Regions from separate parts of the Citrobacter telavivensis genome, predicted to be linked through region 4. Evidence: predicted binding sites of a transcription regulator. Region 4 holds the regulator's gene; each other region holds the start of a gene.
What was found. The regulator PurR, encoded in region 4, represses purine synthesis genes. The targets are predictions, from matches to a motif close to CANGCAAACGTTTGCNTG.
Positions count from the first base shown of each region.

Region 1: purE (5-(carboxyamino)imidazole ribonucleotide mutase) is a predicted target of PurR. The motif match lies at 1,712-1,729, and genes of this name have one in related genera.
Region 2: pyrD (quinone-dependent dihydroorotate dehydrogenase) is a predicted target of PurR. The motif match lies at 1,342-1,359, and genes of this name have one in related genera.
Region 3: upp (uracil phosphoribosyltransferase) is a predicted target of PurR. The motif match lies at 4,569-4,586, and genes of this name have one in related genera.

Region 1 is NZ_JBGUBF010000001.1:287,238-295,396, forward strand. Features, by position in the region: gene purK (5-(carboxyamino)imidazole ribonucleotide synthase) at 68-1,135, opposite strand; gene purE (5-(carboxyamino)imidazole ribonucleotide mutase) at 1,132-1,641, opposite strand; gene ACERJC_RS01340 (DUF1848 domain-containing protein) at 1,756-2,697, opposite strand; gene ACERJC_RS01345 (hypothetical protein) at 2,694-3,530, opposite strand; gene lpxH (UDP-2,3-diacylglucosamine diphosphatase) at 3,621-4,343, opposite strand; gene ppiB (peptidylprolyl isomerase B) at 4,346-4,840, opposite strand; gene cysS (cysteine--tRNA ligase) at 5,015-6,400, shown strand; gene ACERJC_RS01365 (metal-dependent hydrolase) at 6,509-7,033, opposite strand; gene ACERJC_RS01370 (YuaE family lipoprotein) at 7,276-7,743, shown strand; gene ACERJC_RS01375 (FKBP-type peptidyl-prolyl cis-trans isomerase) at 7,982-8,159, shown strand, end outside.
Region 2 is NZ_JBGUBF010000001.1:839,088-847,246, forward strand. Features, by position in the region: gene ACERJC_RS03935 (sulfonate ABC transporter substrate-binding protein) at 1-632, opposite strand, end outside; gene ssuE (NADPH-dependent FMN reductase) at 625-1,200, opposite strand; gene pyrD (quinone-dependent dihydroorotate dehydrogenase) at 1,444-2,454, shown strand; gene zapC (cell division protein ZapC) at 2,633-3,175, shown strand; gene ACERJC_RS03955 (YcbX family protein) at 3,172-4,281, opposite strand; gene rlmKL (bifunctional 23S rRNA (guanine(2069)-N(7))-methyltransferase RlmK/23S rRNA (guanine(2445)-N(2))-methyltransferase RlmL) at 4,379-6,487, shown strand; gene ACERJC_RS03965 (ABC transporter ATP-binding protein) at 6,500-8,159, shown strand, end outside.
Region 3 is NZ_JBGUBF010000005.1:123,296-131,454, reverse strand. Features, by position in the region: gene ACERJC_RS19270 (glycosylasparaginase) at 1-131, shown strand, start outside; gene ACERJC_RS19265 (leucyl aminopeptidase family protein) at 131-1,564, shown strand; gene ACERJC_RS19260 (DnaA inactivator Hda) at 1,654-2,355, opposite strand; gene uraA (uracil permease) at 2,450-3,739, opposite strand; gene upp (uracil phosphoribosyltransferase) at 3,835-4,461, opposite strand; gene ACERJC_RS19245 (6-phospho-beta-glucosidase) at 4,643-6,073, opposite strand; gene purM (phosphoribosylformylglycinamidine cyclo-ligase) at 6,336-7,373, shown strand; gene purN (phosphoribosylglycinamide formyltransferase) at 7,373-8,011, shown strand.
Region 4 is NZ_JBGUBF010000001.1:1,243,354-1,251,512, reverse strand. Features, by position in the region: gene ACERJC_RS06015 (ATP-dependent helicase) at 1-1,196, shown strand, start outside; gene grxD (monothiol glutaredoxin 4) at 1,279-1,626, opposite strand; gene ACERJC_RS06005 (C40 family peptidase) at 1,962-2,795, shown strand; gene sodB (superoxide dismutase [Fe]) at 2,922-3,503, shown strand; gene ACERJC_RS05995 (MFS transporter) at 3,550-4,716, opposite strand; gene cydH (cytochrome bd-I oxidase subunit CydH) at 4,885-4,974, opposite strand; gene purR (HTH-type transcriptional repressor PurR) at 5,269-6,294, shown strand; gene punR (DNA-binding transcriptional activator PunR) at 6,291-7,223, opposite strand; gene punC (purine nucleoside transporter PunC) at 7,335-8,159, shown strand, end outside.

The DNA of each region.
Region 1 (8,159 bases), 960 kb from region 4:
GGCGGGATTTTACGCGCTGAAGGAGAGGGCGGGGAAGCATAAGTTAAACTTCCCCGCGATATAAGGCTTATTTGAGCTGAGTTTGTGCCCAGAGGATACCGCTGGCGTATTCCGTCGGCAGCAGCGGGGAGAGCGCTTCCAGCGTGGCGCTCAGGCGCGCTGTGTCGCTGTCGGTCAGATTCAGGTGACCGACTTTGCGCCCCGGACGCACTTCTTTGTCGTACCAGTGCAGATGCACTAACGGCAGTTTCAGCCAGTCGTAATTGAGGTCGCTGCCAATCAGATTCACCATCACCGACGGACTGTCGACCACCGGTGCCGGTAGCGGCAGACCGGTAATCGCCCGCAGATGCAGCTCAAACTGGCTGATGCTGGCACCGTTTTGCGTCCAGTGACCGCTGTTATGCACGCGCGGGGCCAGTTCGTTGATCAGCAGCCCTTCCGGAGTGACAAAACACTCCATCGCCATCACGCCGACGTAGCCCAGTTCCTGCATGATAGCGGAAAGCATCGATTCGGCCTGCGCCTGCTGTTTCGCATCAGCCCGCGGGAAGGCGACGCTGGTGCGCAGAATGCCGTCCTGATGCAGGTTACGCGTCAGCGGGTAGAACACCGTGCTGCCGTCATGCGCGCGCGCGCCGACGAGGGACACTTCACCCGAGAAGTTGATACCCTGCTCGACAATGCATTCGCCGTAGTTGTCATCCGGCAGTTGATCGGTTTCACTGGCGCGTAAACGCCACTGACCACGGCCGTCATAACCGCCGACGCGACGTTTCACAATGGCCAGTTCGCCTAAACGGTTAAAAATGGCGGGCCATTCGCTTTTGTCCGCCAGCAACTGCCACGGGGCGGTCGCCAGGTCGAGCTTATCGAAAAGCTGTTTTTGCGTCAGACGGTCAGCAATGATCGGGAAGACATCGCGGTTCACGAAGGCCGGATGACGTGCCAGTTCACGCGTTAAGGCGGTTTCCGGCCAGCGCTCGATTTCTGCGGTGATTACGCTCTGCTGAAAAGGGACGGCGGTCGGTTCCGCATCCAGGCCAACTGGCCAGACGGCGATGCCCAGCGGTTCACCAGCCTGACGCAGCATCCGTCCTAACTGACCGTTGCCCAGTACGCAAACCTGTTTCATGCCGCACCTCGCGGATCCGGATTCTCCAGCACCTCATCCGTTTGCGCGTTGCGCCAGTCGGTCAGGCGCTGATGCAGCGCTTTATCGTGCGTCGCCAGGATCTGTGCTGCCAGCAGTGCTGCGTTAGCCGCACCCGCTTTACCAATCGCCAGCGTACCGACCGGAATACCGCGTGGCATCTGTACGATAGAGTACAGACTGTCGACGCCGCTTAGCGCCGCGCTTTGTACAGGAACACCCAGTACCGGCACCAGCGTTTTCGCCGCAATCATACCTGGAAGATGGGCCGCGCCACCCGCGCCAGCAATAATCACCTGATAGCCGTTCTCTTCAGCGCTTTCGGCAAAGCTGAACAGTTTATCGGGGGTGCGGTGGGCAGAAACCACTTCAACGTGGTGCGGGACGTCCAGGATTTCAAAAATTTCGGCGGCGAACTGCATGGTAGCCCAGTCACTTTTGGACCCCATCACGATGGCGACACGCGCCGGATTATTGCGGGAAGACATGCGTCTGAAAACTCCTGTGGTGCGGGACACACTGCTTTTGAGGCCACAAAGAATAGCACGTTATATCGGCAAGGAAAACGGTTGCGTGCCTGGATTTTAAGGCCTCTGACGGCGTCAAAACAGTGTTGGCTGGAAACGTACCGGTTCTAGCAGAAGCGGATCAACCCCATCTGTACCCCCTAACAAAAAAGGACTCTCTGGAGAGTGCTTTTTGAAATTGCTGTTGGCTTGATTCTGATTGTAGGTCGCGTAGCAATACTGACATCCATGCAGACAGGTGTTGTAGGTACCGATGTCTATGCTTTTCACACATCCACAGGCCTCACGTTGACCTGAATCTTTGCTATTAGGTATGAATAAGCCAAATAAGTCATTAATTAGCGCCTCATCAATACACTTACCGTGCTGAATGCCTTGCCCGGTAAGATTGACTTCTTCGGCGCAGGAGTAGATATCCAGTCCGTGTTGTCGGGCAATTTCTGATAATCTTTGCGACAGCGTTAAACAGAGTTCATGGTTTTGTGTGATATCGCTGTATATGAGCGAATCAATAGCCTTAAGGTTTTTTTCCGTCTTTTGATAAAAATCAGCAAAGCTAATCACGACGCGTCGGGTATGACCTTCTAATTCGGTGGCGATCTTACTGAACAGGCGAACATGTTCGTCAAAAGGAAGAAGGTTTGAAAAAAGAATAGGGTCATAACGCCAGATGACTTTTTCAGCGCCAATCTTTTCTGACAGTCGTTTAAAAACCTCGAGTGCTTTATGCGGATTTAAGGTTTTAGACTCAATCAACCGCGGATATCCGGTGAGGGTGAACTGGAAGTAAAAACGGTGGCCGATCTCCGAGAGTTCATCAAGATAAGGAAGCAGTTTCGTAGGATTGCGTGTCCAGAATACGATCGCATCAACATCTTCAGGAAGCAATGACACCCGAGAGATCTGGTGATAGTTAAAGGGATTCCGGGTCAGCAAAAAACCCGCGCGAATGCGGTTCATTAACCACTCACTGTAGAAAGCGGGTATATCGGTGCGACGGCTGGCGCTAATGATCATCGCGTATATTCCAGTATTTGATAGTCAAGATATCTGTTCGTTAAGATAGGATAATCTCTGACCTTGCATCTACATTCATTATCTTTGTCCTGGCAAAGTACTATACATTCTTTTGGATAATCAAAGTGGACATCTATCGCTTTTAAACCCGTATTGGCATGCCCCATGTATTGAGTGACGGTGTGTTTATCCGCTGTCTGAAAATCATGGCGCATTAATTCATTATGGATGTGTTCGAAAATTTTGACATGTGCACTGGTTTGATCAAGTGAAGTATTGACATAAGAGTTGAGAAAGTAGAGTTTATCTTTTTTAGTTTTTGAAATTTCCTGAGCGAGGTGTTCAATATCTGATGACTGCTCAATATCCTTAATTGATTTCGGGAAAATAAACACATCAAATTTCCCCAGAATCTTAGTGCTGATTTGATTAACAGAACGCGATGTCAGATATAAATTGTCATTTCCTTCTGGCAGTAGTCGCCGAGCTTTCCAGCGACATACATCATAGCCATAATAGTTAAAGTTAATGCCATCAAGGTTATGAAGGAGGGCAAAGTAATCGGGATATAACCCACACCCCATAGAGGCAATATTGACGTCGGTTACGTTATTTTTACTTAGCCTTTTCTGAAGTGAGTTAGCTAAAATACAGTACTCAAAATAATAAGCAGGGAGGTATTTTAAAGCATATATTTTTTGGTAAACTTCGTCATCATAGTTACCATTTAAAGGTAAAAGTTCTGAATGGTCACATAAAAAACCATCTCTCATTAAGCTCCGATGAAAACTAAGTACCGTCGTACGGATAAAATCCTGATCAATATTCATCATTACCCTTAATTCTTAAATTTGTTTTAGCATAGCTATCCAGATTTAGAGGGTAATGATCTGGGTCATTATTTTATAATGAGGATGTTTTTTTCAAAACGGGAAAGCGATCAGCTCCACATCGTCCGGCGTGACTTTGACCATCGATCCTTCACTATGCCAGGCACCTAATACGACGCGGAAGGCGGGTTCGCCGTTGACGGTGAGCGCGTGAACATCAGGGCGGTGGGTATGACCGTGAATCAGCCACTGGACGTGGTGTTTTTCCATCTCAGCGACAACCGTATGTTTGTTGACGTCCATGATCTCCAGTGATTTGCTGCTATTGGCGGCTTTGCTGTTGGCTCGCATCCTGGCGGCCACACGCTTGCGTATAAACAGCGGCAGGGCAAGGAACAGCGTTTGCAGCCAGGGCTGATGGACTTTCGCGCGAAACGCCTGATAACCCGCATCGTCGGTACACAGCGTATCGCCGTGCATGATGAGTACCCGTCGACCGTACAGATCGAGCACGTTTTCCTGGGGGAGCAGCGTCATGCCGCTTTCACGGGCGAAGCGCTTGCCAATCAGAAAGTCACGGTTGCCGTGAATGAAAAAACAGGGGACGCCGGATTCGACAACCGCTTTAATGGCGGCGGCCATTTCATGGTGTAGCGGGTTGGGATCGTCATCGCCAATCCAGGCTTCGAACAGGTCGCCCAGGATATACAGCGCGTCAGCCTGACGGGCTTCACCGGCTAAAAAACGCAGAAAACCGGCGGTGATCGCCGGTTCTTCCGTGCAGAGATGAAGATCTGCAATAAACAGTGTCGTCACAATTACTCGCTGACGGTCACGTTTTCGATAATCACGTCTTCTTTCGGTACGTCCTGGTGCATGCCGCTGCGACCGGTAGACACGCCTTTGATTTTGTCTACCACGTCCATACCTTCAACCACTTCTGCAAATACACAGTAGCCCCAGCCCTGCATGCTTTCGGCGGAGAAGTTCAGGAAATCGTTGTCGGCTACGTTGATGAAGAACTGCGCCGTCGCGGAGTGCGGAGCCTGAGTACGCGCCATTGCAAGCGTGCCACGGGTATTTTTCAGACCGTTGTTAGCTTCGTTTTTGATAGCGTCTTTGGTGGCTTTTTGTTTCATGCCAGGTTCAAAACCGCCGCCCTGAATCATAAAACCGTTAATCACACGGTGGAAAATGGTGTTGTTGTAAAAACCTTCGCGACAGTAGTCCAGGAAGTTTTTAACTGTTTCAGGCGCTTTATCATCAAACGTTTTGATTACGATATCGCCGTGATTAGTGTGGAAAGTAACCATTTTTGCATCCTGTTCCGATATAGTGGTGCTTTAACCCAACGAAGGGTCAGAGTTAGGGAGGTGTTATAGCATAACCGCACGCTGCGATCACCTCGCAAAGTGTGCTGCTTCCCGTCCCAATTATGGGTATTATACAGACTTTGTTATCCACACACGTCTTACACGGAATCTTCGATGTTAAAAATCTTTAATACACTGACGCGCCAAAAAGAGGAATTCAAACCTATTCATGCCGGGGAAGTCGGCATGTACGTGTGTGGTATTACCGTTTACGATCTCTGTCATATTGGTCATGGCCGTACGTTTGTGGCGTTTGACGTGGTTGCTCGCTATCTGCGCTTCCTGGGCTACAAGCTGAAGTATGTGCGTAACATCACCGATATCGACGATAAAATCATTAAGCGCGCTAATGAAAATGGCGAAAGCTTTGTTGCGCTGGTGGATCGTATGATCGCCGAGATGCACAACGATTTTGATGCGTTAAATATTCTGCGTCCGGACCTGGAGCCGCGCGCGACCCACCATATCGCCGAAATTATCGAAATCACTGAACAGCTGATTGCCAAAGGCCATGCCTATGTGGCGGACAACGGCGACGTGATGTTCGATGTCCCGACCGACCCGAACTACGGGCAACTGTCACGCCAGGATCTGGATCAACTGCAGGCCGGTGCGCGCGTGGACGTGGTGGATGTGAAGCACAACCCGATGGACTTCGTGTTGTGGAAGATGTCCAAAGAGGGCGAGCCGAGCTGGCCGTCACCGTGGGGCGCAGGCCGTCCTGGCTGGCACATTGAGTGTTCCGCGATGAACTGCAAACAGTTGGGTAATCACTTTGATATCCACGGCGGCGGTTCTGACCTGATGTTCCCGCACCACGAAAACGAAATTGCCCAGTCCACCTGCGCGCATGACGGTGAGTATGTGAACTACTGGATGCACTCCGGGATGGTGATGGTTGACCGCGAGAAAATGTCCAAATCGCTGGGTAACTTCTTTACCGTGCGCGACGTGCTGAAATACTACGACGCGGAAACCGTACGCTACTTCCTGATGTCCGGCCACTATCGTAGCCAGTTGAACTACAGTGAAGAAAACCTGAAGCAGGCGCGTTCTGCGCTGGAGCGTCTGTACACCGCGCTGCGCGGGACGGATAAGTCTGTCGCACCCGCCGGTGGCGAGGCGTTTGAAGCACGTTTTGTTGAGGCGATGAACGACGATTTCAACACGCCCGAAGCATACTCCGTGCTGTTCGACATGGCGCGTGAAGTGAACCGTCTGAAGGCAGAGGATATGGCCGCAGCAAATGCGATGGCGTCTCACCTGCGTAAGATTTCTGGTGTGTTGGGGCTGCTGGAACAGGATCCGGAGCTGTTCCTGCAAAGCGGCGCACAGGCGGACGACGGAGAAGTCGCAGAAATTGAAGCGTTGATTCAACAACGCCTGGATGCCCGTAAAGCCAAAGACTGGGCGGCTGCGGATGCGGCGCGCGATCGTCTAAATGAGATGGGCATTGTGCTGGAAGATGGTCCGCAGGGAACCACCTGGCGTCGTAAGTAATTACCTGAATTGCCGGATGGCGGCTGATGCCTTATCCGGCCTGGAAAATACGGGAGCCGTGCCGGATAAAACGCGTTGCGTCGTCATCCGGCAACGCGCTCCGGTAATTTAATGCTTCCTGTACCACCACAGCACTCCCATCAACATCGCTCCCGGCAACCATACCCACAATAACTCGGAAAGAATGACCTGATGCCCGTATGGCGTGGTATAGCGCGACAGGGCAAACGGCGCGACCTTAATCACCTGCCACGGCGCAAAGAAGCGTTCGTTTGACCACGGCCACAGCCAGCCTACGCCTTTGCCACCGGTGGTTATCGAATCCAGCAGGCTGTGCGACAGCAGTGAAACCGTCAAAAATAACCAGCAGCGTATTAACCCGGCTTTAAACCATCGTCGCCCCACCCACACGCAGAGTAACGGAACCAGTAACGCGAACAGTAGCGAATGGGTAAACCCGCGATGTCCAAACACGTTTCCATAAGACACCCCGAGTTTAAACGAAAGCACGTCGGCGTCCGGCAGCATCGCAAGAGCGATCCCGACAAACAGTAAGCGTGGGGGGATTACTTTCAACCCCAGACCCAGTCCAAGGCAAATCGGGACGGCGGCGTGGGTAATAATGGTTGGCATAACAATTATCCGAAATAAGTGAATACATTAATATATCCCTGGTGAGATGTATTTTCCACGTGAATAATGTTTTTGATTAATAACGTTTCTGTGAATGTGTTTGGGTTCTGAATGAAATCCTAAAGTGATTTTTTTTGATAATGAAGCATTGTGTAGCACTTTTTTAAATGTGCATAATCAGAAGATACTCTATTCTTCATTTTTTCTACATTAGCAGACAGCCGTTTTTGAGGGGCTTTATTGTGACGACTTATCGTAAATCGAACAGATATGTCAAAAGGGCGTTAAATATATTACTAATAATAACTCCGGTTTTTCTTACCGGCTGTCAGCATCGTTCGCAATCTCAGTCATTAGCAGGGAAAAATTCCTCAGCTTCCGTTGTATCCGCGCCATTGCCTTCGCCTCAGATAACGCCTGTTACGCCAGAAGCAGCAAGCATCGGGGCCTCTGAAGGTGCAGCTTCTCTCTGCCAGAAAGAACTTGTTGCTCTTTCTAAAGTGAATCAGCGTCAATATGCTAAAAAGAAAGCGGACTTTGAACAATTGCTGGATAGTGCGTCTGTCTATACGTCCGTGCGCGAGGATATCGGTTCACAAACGCGGGATACCATGGATGCGCTGTATAAATATAAAACACAAAAGCTGTGCAGCGATATTGAACAAACCGTTCGTCAATCTTTAATTAACAGGGGAGAGAGTTTTAAATGATCGTGTTAAAAATAAAACCTCTTTTTTTTTTACTCTTCCTTTAGTGATTTGTAGTGTTGCTGTTGGTGACGTTTTTGCCAGAGATAATGCAGCCGCTGTACAGTCGTTGGATGTTATCACCTCTCAGACTAGTGATATTCCCGCCTTGCTGACAGAAAAGCCGATAAATCTACCTGCCCCAGTTATTTCAGCACCGCGAACCGTTAAGAAACACACGTCAAAAACGGATAACCGTGATTTGCGTGGTATTCGGATTGCTCCTGTCAATGAGAAGGAGAACGCTGCGCTTCAACAGTCGCTCCGCGATGCGCAAAAACAAATCGCGACTCTGCAACAGCAGTTGGACAGTGAAAATCAACAACTTGAAGAGAACTCGAGCCAGTTGACGGCTTTACGTGGCGAACAAGATAAAGGTA
Region 2 (8,159 bases), 400 kb from region 4:
TTCAGATCGGTGCCGTCTTTCAGTACGCGCACGCCGCCCTGCAATAATGCAGCGGAATAGTAGGGATCCCAGATGGCCCATGCATCGACGTTACCCTGCTGGAAAGCCGCACGGGCATCGGCAGGGGTCAGGTAGGTAGGCTGGATATCGGTAAATTTCAGTCCGGCCTGTTGCAGCGCACGCAGCAGCAGGTTGTGCGAACTGGAGCCTTTCTGGAACGCCACCTTATGACCTTTCAGTTCCGCTACGGTCTTGATCGGGCTGTTTTCCGGCACCAGAATCACTTCTGCTTTCGGTTTTGCCGGTTCAACGCCGACGTAAACTAAATCAGCCCCGGCTGCCTGGGCAAAAATGGGGGGAATATCACCGGTGCTGCCCAGATCGATACTGCCGACGTTCAGGGCTTCCAGCATCTGCGGCCCGGCGGGAAATTCAATCCAGGATATTTTGGTTCCGGGATAACGCGTTTCCAGTAACTGATGGCTTTTTGCCAGAACCATACTGATGCTGCCTTTCTGATAGCCGATGCGTAAGGCATCAGGAGAGGGCTCCGCCGCCTGTGTCAGCCCGGAAAAAGCCAGCAGCCCAGCGAAGGCCAGCCACGCCGAACGGGGTTTAAGAATATTACGCATGGGCCGTACCTCGCACGGTATTAAAGGCGGGAACCCTGACGTCGCGGCGATGCAGAGCGTGCCAGAACGTTTCCAGCGCCTTATCAAGACGCAGTTGCAAATTGGGTGTGAAATGTGGCTTATGCTGATAATCGATCACCTGGGAGTCATCGGCAAAAACGCCGTGCAAAATCTCCTGGGCCTTCAGGGCGCTGAGCACCGGTTTCAGCGCATAATCAACGGCGAGCAGGTGAGCGACGGTGCCGCCCGTCGCCAGCGGCAGAACCACCTTGCCCTCCAGCGCGCGTTCCGGGAGCAGATCGAGCAGCGTTTTCAGCGCTCCGGAGTAGGCTGCCTTATAGACCGGCGTGGCAACGATCAGACCGTCCGCTTCTTTTAGTTGCTCAACGAGTGTTTTCAACGCCGGGCTGTCGAAACGGGCATACAGCAGATCTTCAGGTTCGAAGTTGTGCAGATTCCAGTGGTAAACCTCGACGTCCTGACCGTTCAGTTTTTCCCGGGCATATTCCAGTAACGCACTGGATCGGGAGGGAAAGCGTGGGCTTCCCGCCAAAGTGATGACGCGCATAGATGCATTCTCCCCTTATAACTAATTGTTCGCTTTTATTTAACATTGATAACAATTTTTGCAGTCTGACAGAGGGAGATCGGGAATCGAAATGATTTATGCGGAATAGAAAATCTGAAAATTGCATAAAAAGAACGTGGCAGGGGAAACGTTTGCTTTTTATTGCCACAGGTCAATTCCCTTTTTGACCGACATCACCCATAATACGCCCCCGGTTTGCACACCGGGAATCCAGGAGAGTTCATGTACTACCCCTTCGTTCGTAAAGCCCTTTTCCAGCTCGATCCTGAGCGCGCTCATGAATTAACATTTCAGCAATTACGTCGTGTGACGGGAACGCCGCTAGAAGCGTTGATCCGCCAGAAAGTCCCGGCAAAACCGGTCACCTGTATGGGATTAACCTTTAAAAATCCGCTCGGTCTGGCTGCCGGTCTGGACAAGGACGGGGAGTGTATTGATGCCCTGGGCGCGATGGGATTTGGCTCGATCGAAATCGGCACCGTGACCCCACGTCCGCAGCCTGGCAACGATAAACCAAGACTGTTCCGTCTGGTTGATGCCGAAGGTTTGATCAACCGCATGGGTTTTAATAACCACGGCGTTGATAACCTGGTGGAGAACGTTAAAAAGGCCCATTATGATGGCGTGCTCGGGATTAATATCGGCAAAAATAAAGATACGCCGGTCGAGCAGGGTAAAGATGACTATCTGATTTGTATGGAAAAAATCTATGCCTATGCCGGTTATATTGCTATTAATATCTCCTCGCCAAATACACCAGGATTACGCTCGCTGCAATATGGCGACGCGCTGGATGATTTGCTGACAGCGATTAAAAATAAACAAAACGATCTGCAAACGATCCACCAGAAATATGTTCCGATCGCAGTAAAGATCGCGCCGGATCTTTCGGAGGAAGAACTGATCCAGGTTGCCGATAGTTTAGTTCGGCATAATATCGATGGCGTTATTGCCACCAATACTACACTCGATCGTTCCCTGGTTCAGGGAATGAAAAATTGCGATCAAACGGGTGGCTTAAGCGGTCGTCCGCTGCAATTAAAAAGCACAGAAATTATCCGCCGTCTGTCTGTGGAATTAAAAGGTCAGTTGCCTATTATTGGCGTCGGCGGTATCGACTCTGTGATTGCCGCGCGCGAGAAGATGGCGGCCGGGGCGTCGCTGGTTCAGATTTATTCTGGTTTTATTTTTAAAGGCCCGCCGCTGATTAAAGAAATCGTTACCCATATTTGATTTTTTCTCTCTCTTTATCAGAATATCAGACAACCAGGGGTTTATTTCCTCCCCTGGTTGTTTTATATTCTTTCACTGTTGCTTATTTAAACATTTTAAGCTTTGCTTATTAAGGTAATAAACGAAGCGGCAAAAAAGGACAATTTTGCAACGGGTGATGGAGAGGGGAGAGAAAACAATGCGAATTAAACCTGACGATAACTGGCGTTGGTATTATGACGAAGAGCATGACCGAATGATGCTCGATTTAGCCAATGGCATGTTATTTCGCTCGCGTTTTGCCCGTAAAATGCTCACCCCGGATGCATTCTCACCGTCCGGTTTTTGCGTTGATGACGCCGCACTGTATTTCTCCTTTGAAGAAAAGTGCCGCGACCTTGAACTCTCTAAAGACCAGAAAGCAGAACTGGTACTTAATGCACTGGTGGCCATTCGCTATCTGAAACCACAGATGCCGAAAAGCTGGCACTTTGTGGCGCACGGCGAAAACTGGTCGCCAGGAACCGGCGATGCGGCCTGCGTCTGGCTGAGCGACACCCAGGAGCAAATTAATCTGTTAGTGGTGGAGCCTGGTGAGAATGCGGCCCTGTGTTTGCTGGCGCAACCGGGCGTGGTCGTGGCCGGACGAACCATGCAGCTTGGTGATGCGATTAAAGTCATGAATGACCGGCTGAAGCCGCAGTTCCGTCCTCACAGCTTCAGCCTGGAGCAGGCGGTTTAGAGCGCCAGTTTTAGCGCGGTTTTTGGCACGCAGCTACAGCTGAGGATGGTGCCGTCATCAGCAAGCGCTGATTTTTTCAGTGGGTTTACTTCACCTTCCAGCAGTTTGATACGGCAGCAGCCGCATATTCCCGCCCGACACGAATAGGGAACCCGGATCCCCTGGTTTTCCAGTTGCTCAAGCAGTACCTGTTGATTGTTCCCCTGAAACGCCTGTCCCTGCCAGTCGATGGTGACGCTGGTATCAGGCTGTTGCACGGCGTCAACGGCGTCATCCTGAGCAGCAGCGCCGTATACCCGGGCCGGGCCAGTTGCTAAAATTTCAACATCGTCGCCGACGCGAATCACCCCGCTGTTACGGGCTATCAGATTCAGCCCGAAATCGACATCGCCATTATCCGGTGCGGTACGGAAAGTTTGCAGCGTCGCCAGCGGTTCGCCGGAGGGATGCTTTTGCCCTTTTTCCGGACTGACCGTGGTAAAAATACAGCGGCTGCACGGCTTCGCTACATCAAAAATGACCTCGCCAATGCGGATCACTTTCCAGCTGTCTTCTTCCCATGCGGTTGCTCCGGATACCACGATGTTCGGGCGAAACTGTTCAACCTGCACACCTGCCGGACAGCGCTGCTGTAAATCGCGCAGCGAGGCGTCATTCACCAGCAGGTACGGAAATCCGTCGGCAAAGGAGAGCGGCACGCCCGCGTGGCGTTTGACCCGGCGGGTCAGCTGCGGCCCCACCCAACGGAGTTGCACGCTGCGCGAAAAGAAGCCACTTAGCCACTGGTTGATAGCATCTGGGGCGATTCGCGCGGTGAAATGGTTACCCCACACTTCCGTTGGCGCATCCTGGGTGGCGAAATCAGCAAACCGCACCAGCGCGCTGCTGCCGTCAGGCGCGGTTAAATGCAGGCCGTCATGCAGAGGAGAAGGGGTAAAGCGCACCATTTGCGGAAACTGACGAGCGGTAATGAAGGTGCCATCAGCTTCGGTTAGCATAAAAATACGATCGAAAGCCAGACCGCTGACGTCTGCCAGAGCGTGGGTCAACCCAATGCCGCGCATTGATTTGACGGGATGGATAAAAAGTCTGGATAACGTCAACACTGTACAGTCCCTCGAAAGAAATAAGCCCTCAACTTTATGACATAGCGCCCATATTAGCTATAATGCGCAGCAATTTTCTTCGAGTATAAGTGACGCTATGAATTCTTTGTTTGCCAGTACGGCCCGTGGGCTGGAAGAGCTGTTAAAAACTGAACTGGAAAGCCTCGGCGCCGTGGAGTGTCAGGTGGTTCAGGGTGGGGTCCATTTCCAGGGCGACACCCGGCTTGTCTACCAGAGCCTGATGTGGAGTCGCCTGGCCTCGCGCATTATTTTACCGTTGGGTGAGTGCAAAGTTTACAGTGACTTAGACCTTTATCTCGGCGTGCAGGCGATCGACTGGACGGCGATGTTTACTCCTGGAGCGACCTTTGCTGTCCACTTCAGCGGACTGAATGACACCATTCGTAACAGCCAGTACGGCGCGATGAAAGTCAAAGATGCGATTGTCGATGCTTTCACGCGCAAAAATCTGCCGCGCCCGAATGTCGATCGCGAATCGCCAGATATTCGCGTCAACGTCTGGCTGAATAAAGACACGGCCAGCATTGCGCTGGATTTAAGCGGCGATGGCCTGCATCTGCGCGGCTATCGCGATCGCACCGGTCTGGCACCTATCAAAGAGACACTGGCGGCGGCGATTGTCATGCGCTCTGGCTGGAAACCCGGTACGCCGCTGCTCGACCCGATGTGTGGTTCGGGCACGCTGCTGATTGAAGCGGCCATGTGGGCGACCGATCGCGCGCCTGGCTTACACCGTGGCCGCTGGGGATTTAGCGGCTGGGCCCAGCATGACGACGCTCTCTGGCAGGACGTAAAGGCGGAAGCGCAAACCCGCGCCCGCAAAGGTCTGGCTGAATACACTTCGCATTTTTATGGTTCTGACAGTGATGCCCGCGTGATTGAACGCGCGCGCAGTAACGCCCGCCGTGCGGGGATTGGCGAGCTGATCACCTTCGAAGTGAAAGACGTGGCGAAACTGAGCAATCCGCTGCCGAAAGGTCCTTACGGGACAGTGATCAGTAACCCGCCCTATGGCGAGCGTCTGGACAGCGAGCCGGCGCTGATTGCGCTGCACAGCCTGCTGGGACGCACCATGAAGAACCAGTTCGGCGGCTGGAACCTCTCTCTGTTCAGCGCCTCACCGGATCTGCTGAGCAGCCTGCAACTGCGTGCTGATAAGCAATTCAAAGCGAAAAACGGTCCGCTGGACTGCGTGCAGAAAAACTACCATGTGGCGGAAAGCACGCCGGACAGCAAACCGGCGACGGTGGCGGAAGACTACGCCAACCGCCTGCGCAAGAACATCAAGAAGCTGGAAAAATGGGCGCGTCAGGAAGGCATTGAATGTTACCGTCTCTACGATGCCGACCTGCCGGAATACAACGTTGCGGTAGATCGTTACGCTGACTGGGTGGTGATTCAGGAGTACGCCCCGCCGAAAACCATCGATGCACAGAAAGCGCGTCAGCGACTGTTTGACATCATCGCGGCCACGCTGTCGGTGCTGGAGATTGCGCCGAACAAACTGGTGCTGAAAACCCGTGAACGACAGAAAGGGAAAAACCAGTATCAGAAGATGAACGAGAAGGGGGAATTCATTGAGGTGGGCGAATACAACGCTCGCCTGTGGGTGAACCTGACCGATTACCTGGATACCGGGCTGTTCCTCGATCACCGTATTGCACGACGGATGCTGGGACAGATGAGCAACGGAAAAGACTTCCTCAACCTGTTCTCCTACACCGGCAGCGCCAGCGTGCACGCAGGTTTAGGCGGTGCGCGTAGCACCACGACGGTCGACATGTCGCGTACCTATCTTGAGTGGGCGGAGCGTAACCTGCGTCTGAATGGCCTCAGCGGACGTGCGCATCGGCTTATCCAGGCCGACTGCCTGGCCTGGCTGCGTGAAGCCAATGAACAGTTTGATCTGATTTTTATCGATCCCCCGACGTTCTCCAACTCGAAACGCATGGAGGACGCCTTTGATGTCCAGCGCGATCATCTGGCGCTGATGAAAGATCTGAAACGTCTGCTGCGTAAAGGCGGCACGATCATGTTCTCCAACAATAAACGCGGATTCCGTATGGATCTTGACGGTCTGGCGGCGCTGGGACTGAAAGCACAAGAAATCACCCAAAAAACGCTTTCCCAGGACTTTGCCCGTAACCGTCAAATCCACAACTGCTGGCTGATTACCGCCGCCTGAAAGGATAAATAAATGTCATTAATCAGTATGCATGGCGCATGGCTGTCGTTCAGCGACGCGCCGCTTCTCGATAACGCAGAACTGCATATCGAAGATAACGAACGCGTCTGTCTGGTGGGCCGTAACGGCGCCGGAAAATCCACGTTGATGAAGATCCTTAATCGTGAACAGGGTCTGGACGATGGGCGTATTATTTATGAGCAGGATCTGATCGTTGCGCGCTTGCAGCAGGATCCACCGCGTAACGTGGAAGGCACCGTTTACGATTTTGTGGCGGAAGGGATTGAAGAACAGGCAGAATACCTTAAGCGTTACCACGACATTTCACGCCTGGTGATGACCGATCCGAGCGACAAAAACCTGAATGATCTGGCGAAGGTGCAGGAACAGCTCGATCACCACAATTTGTGGCAACTGGAAAACCGCATCAACGAAGTGCTGGCGCAGTTAGGGCTGGATCCTAACGCGGCGCTGTCGTCACTGTCCGGCGGCTGGCTGCGTAAAGCAGCGCTGGGGCGTGCGCTGGTCAGTAATCCGCGCGTTCTGCTGTTGGATGAACCGACCAACCACCTCGATATTGAAACCATTGACTGGCTGGAAGGATTCCTGAAATCGTTCAATGGGACGATCATTTTTATCTCCCACGACCGTTCTTTTATTCGCAATATGGCTACCCGTATTGTCGATCTCGATCGTGGCAAGCTGGTGACCTATCCAGGGAATTACGATCAGTACCTGGTCGAGAAAGAAGAAGCGCTGCGTGTGGAAGACCTTCAGAATGCCGAGTTCGATCGCAAGCTGGCGCAGGAAGAGGTGTGGATCCGTCAGGGCATCAAAGCCCGTCGTACCCGTAATGAAGGTCGCGTGCGGGCGTTGAAAGCGATGCGCCGTGAACGCAGCGAACGCCGCGAAGTGATGGGTACGGCGAAGATGCAGGTCGAAGAGGCCACCCGTTCCGGTAAGATAGTCTTCGAAATGGAGAACGTGGATTACCAGGTCGATGGCAAACAGCTGGTGAAAGACTTTTCTGCTCAGGTACAGCGCAGCGATAAAATTGCGCTGATCGGCCCTAACGGCTGTGGTAAAACCACGCTGTTGAAGCTGATGTTAGGCCAGTTGCCGCCGGACAGCGGTCGTATCCACGTCGGTACGAAACTGGAAGTGGCCTATTTCGATCAGCACCGCGCCGAGCTGGATCCAGACAAGACGGTGATGGACAACCTCGCGGAAGGCAAGCAGGAGGTGATGGTTAACGGTAAACCGCGCCATGTGCTCGGCTATCTGCAGGACTTCCTGTTCCATCCTAAACGGGCGATGACCCCGGTGCGTGCGTTGTCTGGCGGTGAGCGTAACCGTCTGCTGCTGGCGCGTCTTTTTCTGAAACCCAGCAATCTGTTGATTCTCGATGAACCAACCAACGATCTCGACGTCGAAACGCTGGAGTTGCTGGAAGAGCTGATTGATGGTTATCAGGGTACCGTGTTACTGGTAAGCCACGATCGTCAGTTTGTCGACAATACGGTGACCGAGTGCTGGATTTTTGAAGGCAACGGGAAGATTGGTCGTTATGTCGGCGGTTATCACGATGCGCGTGGCCAACAGGAACAGCATCTGGCGTTTAAACAGCCAGCGGCGAAAAAAACTGAGGAAGTTGTTGCCCCGAAAGCAGAAA
Region 3 (8,159 bases), on a different contig from region 4:
CCACAGCCAGCCAGCCGCTCACCGTTTATCTCGCTGAACGTCGACACGAAAAGACCCACTACCAGCCTGTCGATGAGGCCTGGATGCAGGCCTATGCGGCACGGATCCGTGCGCCAATAGAGGAAGAATAATGATTACCTATCAGTTGATTCATTCCCTTTCAGAGGCGCAACCCAACGCGCACCTGATTGCTCCGTCCACAAGCCAACCGTTACCGGACAGCACGCTGATAAACGAAATGCGTGCAACGGATAACATAGCAGATGCCTGTTTCGGCTGCGCCCCCTTCAAACGTATTACCCTTATTCCGCCAGCGCTGTGGCAGGACAACCTGACTGACGGTTTACTGAAGGCCCTGCGTCCACTGTTCGCCACGCCGGCCAGTGCCCGCGTGATTATTGATATCCGCGACATTCACGAAGCCGTGCTGCTTCAGGTTCTGCGTTTTCTGTTCAATCAGGTTTATCGCCTGAATGATCTACAGCTGAAAACAGCAGACAACGCGACGGTGCGACTCTCCCACATCGACGCGCTTTGTTTACCCGGGCAGCAGGAAGCATTAGAGATAATTTTTCGTCAACAGCAGGCCATTGCCAACGGAATGGTCGCCGCCCGCCGTCTTGCCGACACCCCATCCGACTGCTGTACGCCACAGTTTGTCGCCGACCAGGCGCAAGCGCTTTGCGCCGCCTTCCCCACTCTGCGTTGCGAAGTGCTGAATGAGCAGCAGATTGTTGAGCAGGGCCTCGGATTGTTACATGCGGTTGGCAAAGGCGCGGCATGCCCCCCGCGTCTGGTTGCCATTCATTACGATGGCGCAGCCGACGGCCCTGTCCGCTGCTATGTCGGAAAAGGCATCACCTTCGATACAGGAGGACTTTGGCTGAAAGAAGGCGCAGGCATGTACACCATGAAATACGATATGTGCGGCGCGGCAAATGTGTTGGGTCTGCTGCTTAGCGCAGCAGAGTTAAATTTGCCGGTGCGCATGATGGGCGTACTGGCACTGGCTGAAAATGCCATCGGGCCGAATGCGATGCAACCGGGCAATGTGGCGCGCGCCTGCAACGGTATGACGGTGGAGATTAATAATACCGATGCCGAAGGGCGACTGGTGCTCGCTGACGCCATCGCCTGGACCAGCCAACGCCATCCGCAGGCGCGTTATATCATCGATATGGCGACCTTAACCGGCGCGGTAGTGAAAGCACTGGGATACGAACTGAGCGGGCTGATGACACAGGATGAGTCGCTACGGGATAATCTCACCCGGGCAGGGAAAAAATGTGGCGATGAAGTCTGGTCTTTGCCACTGGACGCGCGCTTGCAGAAACAAACCGAAAGCGCGATTGCCGATCTCTGTAATACGCCCACGAACAATGCCGCGATCAGCGCGTCAGCGGCCTGGCTGTTGCATCATTTTTGTCCGCCAACTATCCCGTGGGCGCATCTCGACGTCAGCGGTACGGCGTTGTGGCGCGAAGGAGGGAAAAGCGTGGCGTCGGGCAGGCCCATTCCACTGCTGATGCAGCATTTGTTCAACGAGCTGGCAGTTGAGAAGTAAACCCCGGCGTTACGGCGTTTGTTCGGCAGCGGATGCCTGATGGCGCTACGCTTATCAGGCCTACTGTGATACGTAACCTTGTATTCCGGCTACAGCTTCAGGATCTCTTTCACGAACGGGATGGTTAATTTGCGCTGCGCGGTGATGGACGCATGATCAAGCTGATCGAGCGTTATAAACAGCGTGCGCATTTCCCTGTCGAGTCGCTTGAGCAAGAAGCGTCCCACGTCTTCCGGGAGTTCAAATCCACGCAGCCGCGCGCGCAACTGCAGCGCCTGCAGTTTGTCTTCATCCGACAGAGGTTGCAGCTTGTAGATTTGTCCCCAGTCCAGACGCGAGGCCAGATCGGGCAGACCGAGGTTTAACTGACGCGGCGGACGATCGCCGGTGATCAGCAACCGCGTTTTTCCAGATTCCAGAATGCGGTTGTAGAGATCAAAAATGGCCATCTCCCACAGTTCGTCCCCGGCGACGCATTCGATATTGTCGATGCAGACTAATGACAGATGTTCCATCCCGTCGAGCACTTCCGGGACAAACCAGGTGCGTTTGTCCAGCGGCACAAAGCCCACCGCATCACCACGCTGAGACAGTTCAGCGCACGCGGCGTGCAGTAAATGACTACGGCCCGCGCCTTCACGCGACCAGAGATAGATGTATCCGCTATGATCCTGGCGCAGCACGTTTTGCAGTGCAGCCAGTAAAGAGGCGTTATCCCCCGGCCAGAAACTTGAGAAAGTTTCGTCGTCAGGAAGATAAAGTGGCAAAGAGAGCTGTGCCGGTGTGTTCAGAGAGACCTCAATCCAGATTTCATTCAATCGCGATGAGTTTATCACAGAATTCTGTCGTGTTAGAACCGGGCAGCATCACTGCCCGGATCCCATGTTACTGCTGCGGCGTATCCGCATCTTCCGCGTCCAGCACCACTTCTTCCGGACGCAGGACAGAGATCAGCTTGAAGATCAGGCTCAGCGCGATCCCAACGATTGTCGCCAGCGCCATCCCTTTCAGCTCCGCCGCACCAATGTGTACCTTCGCCCCGCTGACGCCGATGATCAGGATAACAGAGGTCAGGATCAGGTTCTGCGCTTTGTTGTAATCCACTTTCGATTCAATCAGCACGCGGATACCGGACGCGCCGATCACTCCGTACAACAGCAATGACACCCCGCCCATAACCGGCAGTGGGATTATCTGGATAGCTGCCGCCAGTTTGCCGACGCAGGAGAGCAGAATGGCAAAAATCGCCGCACCGCCGATCACCCAGGTGCTGTAAACACGCGTGATCGCCATTACGCCAATGTTCTCACCATAAGTGGTGTTCGGCGTGGAGCCAAAGAAGCCGGAAATCACCGTCGACAGACCGTTAGCAAACATCGAGCGATGCAGGCCCGGATCGCGAACCAGATCCTTTTTGACGATATTCGCTGTCACCACCAGGTGACCAACGTGTTCGGCAATCACCACCAGCGCCGCAGGCAGAATGGTCAGAATAGCGAACCACTCAAAGCGAGGAGTGTAGAAGGTCGGCAGTGCAAACCAGTGCGCCTCGGCAATCGGTGTGGTATCGACCACGCCCATCGCAAATGACAACGCATAACCTGCCAGTACCCCAATCAGGATAGGGATGATCGCGAGGAAACCGCGGAACAGCACCGAGCCGAACACGGTAACCGCCAACGTCACCATCGAGATAATGATGGTCTTTGAGTCCGCAGTTTGTCCTTCCGCAGGCAGCAGCCCGGCCATTCCGGCGGCAACGCCTGCCAGTTCCAGACCGATGACGGCAACGATTGCGCCCATTGCCGCAGGAGGAAACATAACGTCTAGCCAGCCGGTACCGGCTTTCTTCACAATGAAAGACACCAGGCAGAACAGCACGCCACACATGATGAAGCCGCCCAGCGCCACTTCATATCCCAACGGCAGCAGTAGCAAAACCGGTGAGATAAAGGCGAAGCTTGAGCCTAAATAGGCCGGGATTTTTCCTTTACAGATAAAGAGATATAGCAATGTCCCGATCCCGTTGAATAACAAAACGGTGGCCGGGTTAATATGAAACAGAACTGGCACCAGCACGGTTGCGCCAAACATGGCGAACAGGTGTTGCAAACTAAGCGGGATTGTCTGTAAAAGCGGCGGTCTTTCACTCACCCCGATAGCACGGCGCGTCATAGTGTTTTCCTCTGAGTGTGTTTGTTATGAGTCGTTGAGTTGTTTTATTCAAAAAAAAGCCGACTCTTAAAGTCGGCTATTTATTAGTTATTCACTTACTTGGTACCAAAAATCTTATCGCCAGCATCACCAAGCCCCGGAATAATGTATCCGTGCTCGTTTAAGCCCTGGTCGATCGATGCGGTGTACAGTTCCACATCCGGATGCGCTTTTTCCAGCGCGGCGATGCCTTCCGGTGCCGCCACCAGCACCAGCACTTTAATGCTGCTGCAGCCCGCTTTTTTCAGCAGATCGATGGTTGCGATAACGGAACCCCCGGTCGCCAGCATCGGGTCGACGATCAGCGCCATGCGCTCGTCAATGTTAGAAACCAGCTTCTGGAAATACGGGACCGGCTCCAGCGTCTCTTCGTTACGGTACATGCCGACCACGCTGATACGCGCGCTTGGCACGTTTTCCAGCACGCCGTCCATCATCCCCAGGCCTGCACGCAGGATAGGCACGACGGTAATTTTTTTGCCTTTGATTTGATCCACTTCGACCGGACCATTCCAGCCTTCAATGGTCACTTTTTCAGTTTCCAGGCCCGCAGTCGCTTCGTAGGTCAGCAGACTGCCTACTTCCGAGGCGAGTTCACGAAAGCGTTTGGTGCTGATATCGTTCTCACGCATCAGACCCAGCTTGTGTTTGACGAGTGGGTGTTTGACTTCCACGATCTTCATACTCTTCTCCTTTCCTCAGACGAGTGGCAACCACAAAAAAATCGCCGGATTATACCGCTTTTCCTCTCTGGCGCAACATAACGTATGCATGACCTGGATCAAGCAAAGTGGTATACGTTTGGGTGATGAGTATAAAACACGCCCCGCATTCTGTGCGGGGCTGGGTGTCAAGTGGCTGAAATCAGAGGGATTCACCGTTGCTTTTTATCACCTGCTGATACCAGGCGAAAGATTTTTTAGGCCGCCGTGCCAGCGTCCCGCTACCGTCATTATTTTTATCGACGTAGATAAACCCGTAGCGTTTTTTCATTTCACCCGTTCCCGCAGAGACCAGATCGATACATCCCCATGGGGTATAACCCATCAGGTCCACGCCATCCTCTTCGACCGCTTTTTTCATCTCGCGAATGTGCGCGGCCATGTACTCAATACGATAACTGTCGTCCACGGTGCCGTCCGGTTGCTGAACATCAATCGCGCCAAACCCGTTCTCAACGATAAACAACGGTAGCTGGTAGTGATCCCAGAACCAGTTCAGCGAATAGCGCAGCCCCACCGGATCAATCTGCCAGCCCCAGTCCGATTTCTGTACGTAGGGGTTGGAAACGAGGCTTTTACTCTCGTCATAATCGAGCTGTGGATTATCGTCCGTCGCTTTGGTAGCAAACGACATGTAGTAGCTGAAGCCGATGTAATCCACACAGCCTTCAGACAGGGCAACGCGGTCTTCCTCAGTAATATCAAGGTCAAACTCGCGGCGCGCAAAATAGTTGAGGATATGCTGCGGATATTTCCCCCGCACATGCACGTCGGTAAACCAGTAGCGGCGGTGCATGGCATTCATCGCCATCATCATGTCATTCGGCGCACAGGTCAGTGGGTAGATTGGGCACATGGCAATCATGCAGCCTATCTGTAACGACGGGTTAATGTCTCGTGCGGCCTTCACCGCCTGCGCACTGGCCACTAGCTCGTAGTGCGCGGCCTGGTACATCACGGGTTCACGATCTTCGCCAGGCTGATACTTCAGACCAGAGTTCGTAAACGGCGCAAAGTCCTCATGGAAATTGGCCTGGTTGTTGATCTCATTGAAGGTCATCCAGTACTTCACTTTATGCTGATAGCGGGTAAAGACCACTTTTGCGAAGCGGACAAAAAAGTCGATCAGCTTCCGGTTGCGCCAGCCGCCATACTCCGTCACCAGATGGTAGGGCATTTCGAAATGCGACAGGGTAATCACCGGTTCAATGCCGTACTTCAGGCATTCATCAAACAAGTCATCATAAAATTGCAGTCCGGCCTCGTTTGGCTGCGTTTCATCCCCGCGCGGGAAAATACGCGTCCAGGCAATGGAGGTGCGAAAACATTTAAAGCCCATTTCCGCGAACAGCCTGATGTCCTCTTTGTAGCGGTGATAGAAATCGATCGCCTCGTGGTTAGGATAGTTTTTCCCTGGCAGCACGCCATCGGTGATTTCACGCGCCACGCCGTGAGCCCCCGCCGTCATGACGTCGGCAACGCTGACGCCTTTTCCCCCTTCCTGCCAACCGCCCTCGAGTTGGTGAGCCGCAACCGCCCCACCCCACATGAAATTCGCATTAAATCCAGACATAGTTTCCCTCGTTGATTCGCAATGGCAAAACAGAAACCGGTTTCAGTAAGATACTGAGCAATCCCTTCAATGCTTTCAAGGAGGAAACTGAACCCGGTTTCATTTTCGTGGGTCAGGTCATAAAAACGAGCCATCGCAGAGAAAATGCAGCAAAAATCGACAGATAAAAACGGATGTAACGCAGGCTCGCAAACGTTTGCTTTCCCTGTTAGAATTGCGCCGAATTTTACTTTTACCGTAAGAAAACGTGGGGAACCAGGCAGTGACCGATAAAACCTCTCTTAGCTACAAAGATGCCGGTGTTGATATTGACGCGGGTAATGCTCTGGTGGATCGAATCAAAGGCGTAGTGAAGAAAACTCGCCGCCCGGAAGTAATGGGTGGTCTGGGTGGCTTCGGTGCGCTGTGCGCATTGCCGCAAAAATATCGTGAACCGGTACTGGTTTCCGGCACTGATGGCGTAGGGACAAAACTGCGTCTGGCAATGGATCTGAAACGTCACGATACCATCGGCATCGATCTCGTGGCGATGTGCGTCAACGATCTGGTGGTTCAGGGTGCTGAACCGCTGTTTTTCCTCGACTACTATGCCACTGGTAAACTGGATGTGGATACCGCAGCCAGCGTGATTCAGGGTATCGCAGAAGGTTGTCTGCAGTCCGGCTGCGCGCTGGTTGGCGGGGAAACGGCGGAAATGCCGGGGATGTATCACGGTGAAGATTATGATGTCGCCGGTTTCTGCGTCGGCGTAGTAGAAAAATCAGAAATCATCGACGGTTCCAAAGTGACCGATGGCGATGTGCTGATTGCGCTGGGTTCCAGCGGCCCGCACTCCAACGGTTACTCACTGGTGCGTAAAATTGTGGACGTCAGCGGTTGCGATCCGCAAACGACGGATCTGGAAGGCAAACCGTTGGCCGATCACCTGCTGGCGCCGACCCGTATCTACGTGAAATCGATTCTGGAACTGATCGAGAAGGTTGATGTGCACGCTATTGCGCACCTGACCGGCGGCGGCTTCTGGGAAAACATTCCGCGCGTCCTGCCGGACAACACGCAGGCGGTGCTCGATGAGTCCTCCTGGCAGTGGCCAGCGGTCTTTAACTGGCTGCAGCAGGCCGGTAACGTCAGCCAGCATGAAATGTATCGTACCTTTAACTGCGGCGTCGGCATGGTCATTGCCCTGCCCGCGGCGGAAGTGGACAACGCCCTTGCCCTGCTTAAAGCAAAAGGTGAAGACGCGTGGAAAATCGGCGTCATCAAAGCGTCTGACTCCGCGCAGCGTGTGGTTATTGAATAATGAATATTGTGGTGCTTATTTCCGGTAACGGAAGCAATTTGCAGGCGATTATTGATGCCTGCAAAGCGAAGAAAATCAACGGCACCCTGCGGGCAGTATTCAGCAACAAGGCCGACGCGTTCGGCCTTGAGCGAGCCAGAAAAGCGGCAATCCCTGCCCATACGCTGACGGCTGACCAGTTTTCCAGCCGTGAAGCGTTTGACCGCGAACTGATCCTTGAGATCGACGCTTATGCGCCTGACGTGGTGGTGCTGGCCGGTTTCATGCGCATTCTGAGCCCGGCGTTCGTCGCACACTACAACGGACGGTTGCTGAATATTCACCCTTCCCTGCTGCCCAAATACCCCGGTTTACACACCCACCGTCAGGCACTGGAAAATGGCGATGAGGAACACGGCACGTCGGTCCACTTTGTGACTGACGAACTCGACGGCGGACCGGTCATTTTGCAGTCCAAAGTCCCGGTCTTTGAAGGCGATGACGAGGATGAAATCACCGCTCGCGTTCAGGTACAGGAACACGCCATTTATCCACTGGTGGTCAGTTGGTTTGTGGACGGGCGACTGAAAATGCACGATAACGCCGCCTGGCTGGACGGTGTTCGCCTGCCGCCACAGGGCTACGCTGCCGACGAATAAAACCGAGCCGGATATCGAACGTCATCCTTTATCCGGCCTGCTGTTCTCTTCACCCCCCCAATCCCCCTTCCTCTTTGCGATCGGACGGTTTATTGTCATACTTTTCTGGCACAGTTGGACATCTGAGCGCAATGCTCGCCATAATAAT
Region 4 (8,159 bases):
GCCTGCCCGCCTCACTGTGGGAAAGCCAGATTTTCCCTGCCCGGGTCAGAGACTATTCGCCGGACATGCTCGATGAGCTGCTTGCAACCGGTGAAGTCATCTGGTCAGGGCAAAAGAAACTGGGCGATGATGACGGACGAGTGGTACTGCATCTACGGGATTATCTGGCGGAGACGCTTTCCCCGCCATCCGGTGACAGCGAGTCGCTTTCAGACTTACAGCGCGCCATTTTAGACGTCCTCTCAGGCGGCGGCGCATGGTTTGCACAGCAACTCAGCGCGTTGATTCAGGCCCGGACGCAAAGGTCTGGCAATGATCAGTGGATAACGCCGGCCACGCTGCATGAGGCCCTTTGGGGGCTGGTCTGGCAAGGGTACATCACAACCGATATCTGGGCCCCGCTACGTGGCCTGTCGCGCAATGTCTCTGCATCACGTCAGCCGTCGCGACGCTCACCGCGTATGCGTCGTGGACGCCCTGTCTATGCCTCAACTCGCCCCACGTCAGTTTCCGTACCGGTTTCTTACACCACTCCTGCGCTGGCCGGACGCTGGTCACTGCTGCCGCGAGAGACGTTAAATGATACCGAGCGAATGTTAGCCTGCGCGGAGAATATGCTCGATCGCTACGGCGTGATCGGTCGGCAGGCGGTGATTGCGGAGAATGTCCCTGGGGGGTTTCCTGCCATGCAGACACTGTGTCGAAGCATGGAGGATTCGGGACGCATTCTACGAGGGCGTTTCGTTGAGGGAATGGGCGGTGCGCAGTTTGCCGAGCGGCCTACTATCGATCGCCTTCGCGATCTTACCTCATCAAATACTGAACATCAGGCTTTTACGGCGGTGGCGTTATCCGCAAACGACCCGGCCAATCCCTGGGGCGCGCTTCTGCCGTGGCCGACGCATCCGTCGTCTCTGGTCCCTGGACGCCGTAATGGCGCATTTGTCGTTATTTCTGCCGGCCAGCTGCGACTGTATCTCGCTCAGGGCGGGAAAAAGATGATGGTCTGGAGCGAAAATGAGGAGACGATTTCAGCGGAAATATTCAGGGCGTTGGCGAGTGCTTTACGCCGTGAGCCGCGACTTCGTTTTACCCTGACAGAAGTTAACGATAAACCGGTCCGGCAAACCCGTCTGTTTACCCTGCTTCGGGAGGTCGGGTTTTCCAGTTCGCCGCAGGGACTTGACTGGGGGTAGACATGCCGAGGGTGCAGCAGAGCGGCAGAAATGAAAAGGAGCTTACCCTGACACGGGAAAGCTCCTCTTAACCATCTACTGATTACTCAGCATCTGATTCTTCAGATTTGTATTTTGCAGCGGTCTCTTTGATCAGTTGCTGCAGTTCGCCACGCTGGTACATTTCGATCAAAATGTCACAGCCGCCAACCAGTTCACCGTCAACCCACAGTTGCGGGAAGGTCGGCCAGTTCGCGTATTTCGGCAGTTCAGCGCGAATATCCGGGTTTTGCAGAATATCCACATAGGCAAAACGCTCACCACAGGCGGAAAGCGCCTGCACAGCCTGGGCTGAAAACCCGCAGCTTGGCAGTTTTGGAGAACCTTTCATGTACAGGAGAATCGGGTTTTCAGCGATCTGGCGCTGGATTTTTTCGATAGTGGTGCTCATTGTCTTGCTTCCTTAACTTCTCTTACGGCAGTCGTCTGACATTGTAGCGGTTCAGGGCGACATCGGAAAATAACATTTTCATTACGCTTTACTATTTTATCGTCTGAACGCTTAAGTTGCATTCCCAATAATGGTTTCCCCGGTGCTTATGTCAGAAGTGCGCGCCAAATAACCAAATTTAGCTTTGGCTGCTGTTTTTTTTTGCACTCAATAGCGAAACCGCATTTTTAACAATAAAAGCTATTAACTTTATCCGTTTCTATAGATTAGAATCATCAGGTTTTGTAAATCACACGCAGGTATGATTGCGACCTGCCTTAACAGAGGAATGCTCAGTGGCGCGGATAAACCGACTTTCCCTCACGCTCTGTGCTTTGCTATTTACAACGATTCCCTTTATGCCGATGGCACATGCGTCCAAGCAAGCCAGGGACACCGCTGATCTTTCGCATAGTAAGAAAGCCAGCGACAAAAAGAAAAGTACGGCAACAGCGAAAAAAACGAATAAAACCAGTCAAAAAACCGTTAAGAAAACCACCAGCAAATCCAGTACTAAAACCGCCTCTTCTTCTAAGAAAAAACTTACCGCTCCCGCTAAAGCCAGCAAAACAGCCAGCCGCAAAGGAAAAACCGTCGCGACGAAAAAGACAGCCTCCGTCACCTGGAGCGAAAAATGCACCCCGCGCAAAGGGCACAAACCGACGTGTGTCAAAGTGAAGAGCACAGTGCCAGGCAAGATTGCGGATGCACATAAAGTCAAAGTGCAAAAAGCGACCAGCACGGCGATGAACAAATTAATGAGCCAGATTGGCAAGCCGTACCGCTGGGGAGGCACGTCGCCGCGCACCGGTTTCGATTGCAGCGGTCTGGTTTATTACGCCTATAAAGATCTCGTAAAATTCCGTATTCCGCGCACCGCAAATGAAATGTATCACCTGCGTGATGCCGCACCGATTGACCGTGAAGAATTAAAAAATGGCGATCTGGTGTTCTTCCGCACTCAGGGACGCGGCACCGCCGATCACGTTGGCGTTTATGTCGGCAACGGCAAATTTATCCAGTCGCCGCGCAGCGGCCAGGAAATCCAGATAACGTCGCTCAGCGAAGATTACTGGCAACGCCACTACGTTGGCGCTCGCCGGGTCATGACCCCCAAAACCATTCGTTAAAACTTTACCCTGTTGTTAACGCAACAGGGTAAGTTCATCTTTTGTCTCACCTTTCAATTTGCTACCCTATCCTTACGCACAATAAGGTTATTGCGCGAAATACTATTAATAATAAGGAGAGAAGCAATGTCGTTCGAATTACCTGCACTACCGTATGCCAAAGACGCGCTTGCGCCGCATATTTCCGCCGAAACGCTGGAATATCACTATGGCAAACACCATCAGACCTATGTCACCAACCTGAACAACCTGATCAAAGGCACCGCCTTTGAAGGAAAATCACTGGAAGAGATCGTACGAAGCTCCGAAGGTGGCGTGTTCAACAACGCCGCTCAGGTCTGGAACCACACATTCTACTGGAACTGCCTGGCGCCGAATGCGGGCGGCGAGCCAACCGGTAAACTGGCTGACGCGATTGCCGCCTCTTTCGGCAGCTTTGCGGAGTTCAAAGCGCAGTTTACCGATGCGGCGATCAAAAACTTCGGTTCCGGCTGGACCTGGCTGGTAAAAGGAAAGGATGGCAAGTTGGCTATCGTTTCAACATCTAACGCCGGCACGCCGTTGACCACCGACGCCACCCCGCTGATGACCGTCGACGTGTGGGAGCATGCGTATTACATTGACTACCGCAATGCGCGTCCTGGCTACCTGGAGCACTTCTGGGCGCTGGTGAACTGGGAGTTTGTCGCGAAGAACTTCGCCGCGTAAAAAAGATAACGCAGAAGGGCGTCCCTTCTGCGTTTTTGTTCTGCCGTTAACCTGCGACGCACACCTGTTCAGGCTGTTTTCTCGCCGAGACAAACACCAACAACAGCGCCATACCTGCCACAATCGCCCCCATCACAGGAACAAAACTGTAGCCTAACCCGCCTGAAATCACGGCCCCACCGGCGGCGGCACCCAGTGCATTTCCGAGATTAAAAGCGCCAATATTCACGGAAGACGACAGGCCCGGCGCTTCGTGAGCCACACGCATGACGCGCATTTGCAGCGGAGGCACCACCGCAAAGGTTGCCGCCCCCCAGACCACCATACTGACCGCCGCCCCCAGTTCATTTTGAGCCAACAAGGGGATAGCCAGCATAATCACCATCAGCAGCAGCAAAAAGCCCTTCAGCGTACCGTTAACCGAGCGATCGGCCAGTTTACCGCCGAGGTAGTTACCAATGGAGAAGCCCACGCCAATCAGAACCAGCATCCCGGTCACGAAGGTCGGGGTCGCATGGGTGATGCTTTGCAGGACAGGCGAAATATAGGTATACAGCGTAAACATAGCGCCCGCCCCCAACACGGTAGTCAGCAGCGCGGAGAGCACCTGAGGACGCATTAACACCGCCAGCTCTTTTTTCACTTCCGGACGCGCCCCGGCACCGCCTTTCGGCAACGAGAAAAAGAGACTCAGCATCGAGATAACGCCCAGACCGGCTGTCGCCATAAACGACATTCGCCAGCCGATGGTTTCCCCCAGCCAGGTCGCCGCCGGAACGCCGCCGATATTGGCGATAGTCAGCCCCATAAACATCGTGGCAACGGCGCTGGCCTGTTTGTGCTTCGGCACCACGCTGGCTGCTACAACGGAACCCAGGCCGAAGAACGCGCCATGGTTGAGGCTGGTTAAAATGCGTGACAGCATCAGCGTGGTGTAATCCGGCGAAATCGCCGAGAGCACGTTACCAAGCGTAAAGATAGCCATCAGAAAAATCAGCGCATTACGGCGTCCACGATGTGACAGAAGCAGCGTCATCAGCGGGGCCCCAACCATCACGCCGACGGCATAGGCGCTAATCAACATGCCTGCGGCGGGGATGGACACATCAACGCCACGCGCAATGACGGGCAGCAGCCCCATTGGCGAGAATTCGGTCGTACCGATGCCGAATGCGCCGATGGCCAGCGCCAGTAACGGATAATTAATTTTCATGCAGTGATGACTCCGGCTCTTCGCGATGAGGCGCGAGGCTTAACTAAGAGTCAAAAGCATGACATCAATCACAAAAAAAGAGAAGTTAACAAAAATACAAAAGACTTTTGCAGATTCGATAACAATATGGCGGGAGGTTCGAGGGAGCAGGCACTCCCCCGAGGGAAATCAATGCAGTGCCGCTGTCAGACCGCCAGCAACGATTAAAGCCAGAACAATAAACGTGGTCACTAATGAAAATTTCAGATCGGTGCTCATCAACTTTTCTCCTTTTTATTCCCACACAAAAAGTGATATAGCGCATTTTTGCACACTTGAGTGCAAAAATCTCCCACGATTTAGAGTGATATGTGCTTTTAATACTTCCCCTTTTCGTTAAGATCAGCCAAAATTCGACGCTTACTTGATTAGCGTACCGGCCATTGACCCCTTCCTGACGCTCTGTGGCGTTTTCCCGGCATGCCGCAACCCTGACGTTGCGCACAGGATGATTAAAGGCAAACGTTTACTTAGCATATTTTAATGTTCAGGTTGGGTCTGGAGTGAGATTTAATGGCAACAATTAAAGATGTAGCGAAACGCGCAAACGTTTCCACTACAACCGTATCACACGTAATTAACAAAACGCGTTTCGTCGCTGAAGAAACACGCAATGCAGTGTGGGCGGCAATCAAAGAATTGCACTATTCCCCCAGCGCTGTTGCCCGTAGTCTGAAGGTCAACCATACCAAGTCTATCGGCTTGCTGGCGACCAGCAGCGAAGCCCCCTACTTTGCCGAAATTATCGAAGCCGTTGAAAAGAACTGCTTCCAGAAAGGCTATACCCTGATCCTCGGTAACGTCTGGAACAATCTGGAAAAACAGCGTGCCTATTTGTCCATGATGGCGCAAAAACGCGTTGATGGCCTGCTGGTGATGTGTTCCGAATATCCCGAACCCCTGCTCTCGATGCTGGAAGAGTACCGTCATATCCCGATGGTGGTCATGGACTGGGGCGAAGCCAAAGCCGACTTCACCGATACGGTGATTGATAACGCCTTTGAGGGCGGTTATATGGCTGGCCGTTACCTTGTCGAACGCGGACATCGCGAAATTGGCGTGATCCCGGGACTGATGGAGCGCAACACCGGCGCGGGCCGTCTGGCCGGTTTTATGAAGGCGATGGATGAAGCGCTGATTAAAGTGCCGGAAAACTGGATTGTGCAGGGCGACTTCGAACCGGAATCCGGCTACCGTGCAATGCAGCAAATTCTGTCGCAGGCGCATCGCCCGACGGCGGTCTTCTGTGGCGGCGATATCATGGCAATGGGTGCCCTTTGCGCTGCGGATGAGATGGGCCTGCGCGTACCGCAGGACGTGTCGCTGATAGGCTATGACAATGTGCGCAACGCCCGCTTCTTTACGCCCGCATTGACCACCATCCACCAGCCAAAAGATTCGCTGGGTGAAACGGCCTTTAACATGCTGCTGGACCGTATCGTCAATAAGCGCGAAGAGTCACAGTCCATTGAAGTCCACCCACGCCTGGTGGAGCGCCGCTCCGTTGCGGATGGCCCTTTCCGCGACTACCGCCGTTAAACCTCTTTTGCGGGAGTCTCGTCAGGCTCCCGCAGCCACTCTTTGTTCAGCGTTTCGCTGTCTCCCAGATAGTCCAGCAGCCAGATCAGCGCAGGTGACATATCGTTCTGCTGCCAGGTCAGGCAACAGGCTGCGTCCGGGAAAGGGTTCTCCAGATCCAACGCCACCCACTGCCCCTTATTGAGATACGGCTTGGCAAAATGTGTCGGCACCATGCCGACACAAAGTCCGGCGCTGATACAGGTCGCGGAAGAGTCCCAGTCCGGAACCACCACCCGCTTCTGGTTGTCCAGCAGCCAGGTCACGCGTTTCGGCAGCGTGCGGGAGGTATCTTCCAGTACCAGTGACGGCCAGTTGCGCAACGTGTCATCGCTTAAAGGCCCGCTCATGGCGGCCAGCGGATGTGTGCTGGCAACGACACAACACCAGCTCAGTTTGCCCATATCGCGGAAGGTGTATCGACCTCCTACCGGGATCGCCTGGGTTGCGCCGATAGCGAGTTCAACCCTGCCATCTGACAGCGCGTCCCAGACGCCATTGAACACCTCCTGAAAGACCAGCAGTTCCACGTCATCAAAGTGGCGATAGAAATCGACTATCAGCTGTCTTGTGCGTTCAGGGCGCACGATATTGTCCACCGCGATGGGAAGTTGCCCACGCCAGCCGTTGGCTATCTGCTGACACTGCTGGCGCGTGATCTGCATTTTTTTGATGACAGAGCGGCCCTCTTTCAAAAACCAGGCTCCCGCCGGGGTCAGTACTACATCGCGATGACGACGTTCAAAGAGCGGGACCGCCAGCCACTCTTCCAGTTGCCGGACCGTATAGCTGACCGCTGAGGGCACCCGGTGCAACTCCTGAGCGGCGGAGCTGAAACTCCCGTTGCGCGCCACGGCATCAACGACTTCCAGTGCATATTCTGACCACATAATCTGCCTACAAAATTTTTGAATGCAATAAACAAATATTACCGTTTCACAAGCCGAAATTCACTCCCTACACTCTGCGCCAGTGTTATTCATTAAAATTAGAGAACAACTATGCAACCAGGAAAAGGGTTTTTAGTCTGGCTGGCAGGGCTCAGCGTGTTGGGTTTTCTGGCAACCGACATGTATTTGCCCGCTTTTGCCGCCATTCAATCTGACCTGCAAACACCGGCATCTGCCGTCAGCGCCAGCCTGAGTCTGTTTTTAGCCGGCTTTGCCGTCGCGCAACTGCTTTGGGGCCCGCTCTCGGACCGCTACGGCCGTAAACCGATCCTGCTGCTGGGTCTGTCCATCTTCGCCCTCGGTAGCCTGGGTATGCTGTGGGTCGAAAGCGCGACAGGGCTGTTGGTTCTGCGCTTTATTCAGGCGGTGGGCGTCTGTGCGGCGACCGTCATCTGGCAGGCGCTGGTCACCGATTACTATCCCTCGCATAAAATTAACCGTATTTTCGCGACGATCATGCCGCTGGTCGGACTGTCTCCTGCCCTGGCGCCGTTATTAGGAAGTTGGATCCTGACCCATCTTTCCTGGCAGGCGATCTTTGCCACGTTGTTTTTCATCACGCTGCTGCTGATGCTGCCTGCGCTGTTCTTAAAACCCTCAACCCGGGCGCGAAACGACAGCAAGGATAAATTGACCTTCACCACGCTGCTGCGCGCGAAAGCGTACCGCGGTAACGTCCTGATTTACGCTGCCTGTTCCGCCAGCTTTTTTGCATGGCTGACCGGCTCGCCGTTTATTCTGAGTGAAATGGGCTACAGCCCGGCGGTGATTGGACTGAGCTATGTACCACAAACCATCGCGTTTCTGATTGGGGGCTACGGTTGTCGCGCCGCGCTGCAAAAGTGGCAGGGACAGCAGCTTCTGCCCTGGCTACTG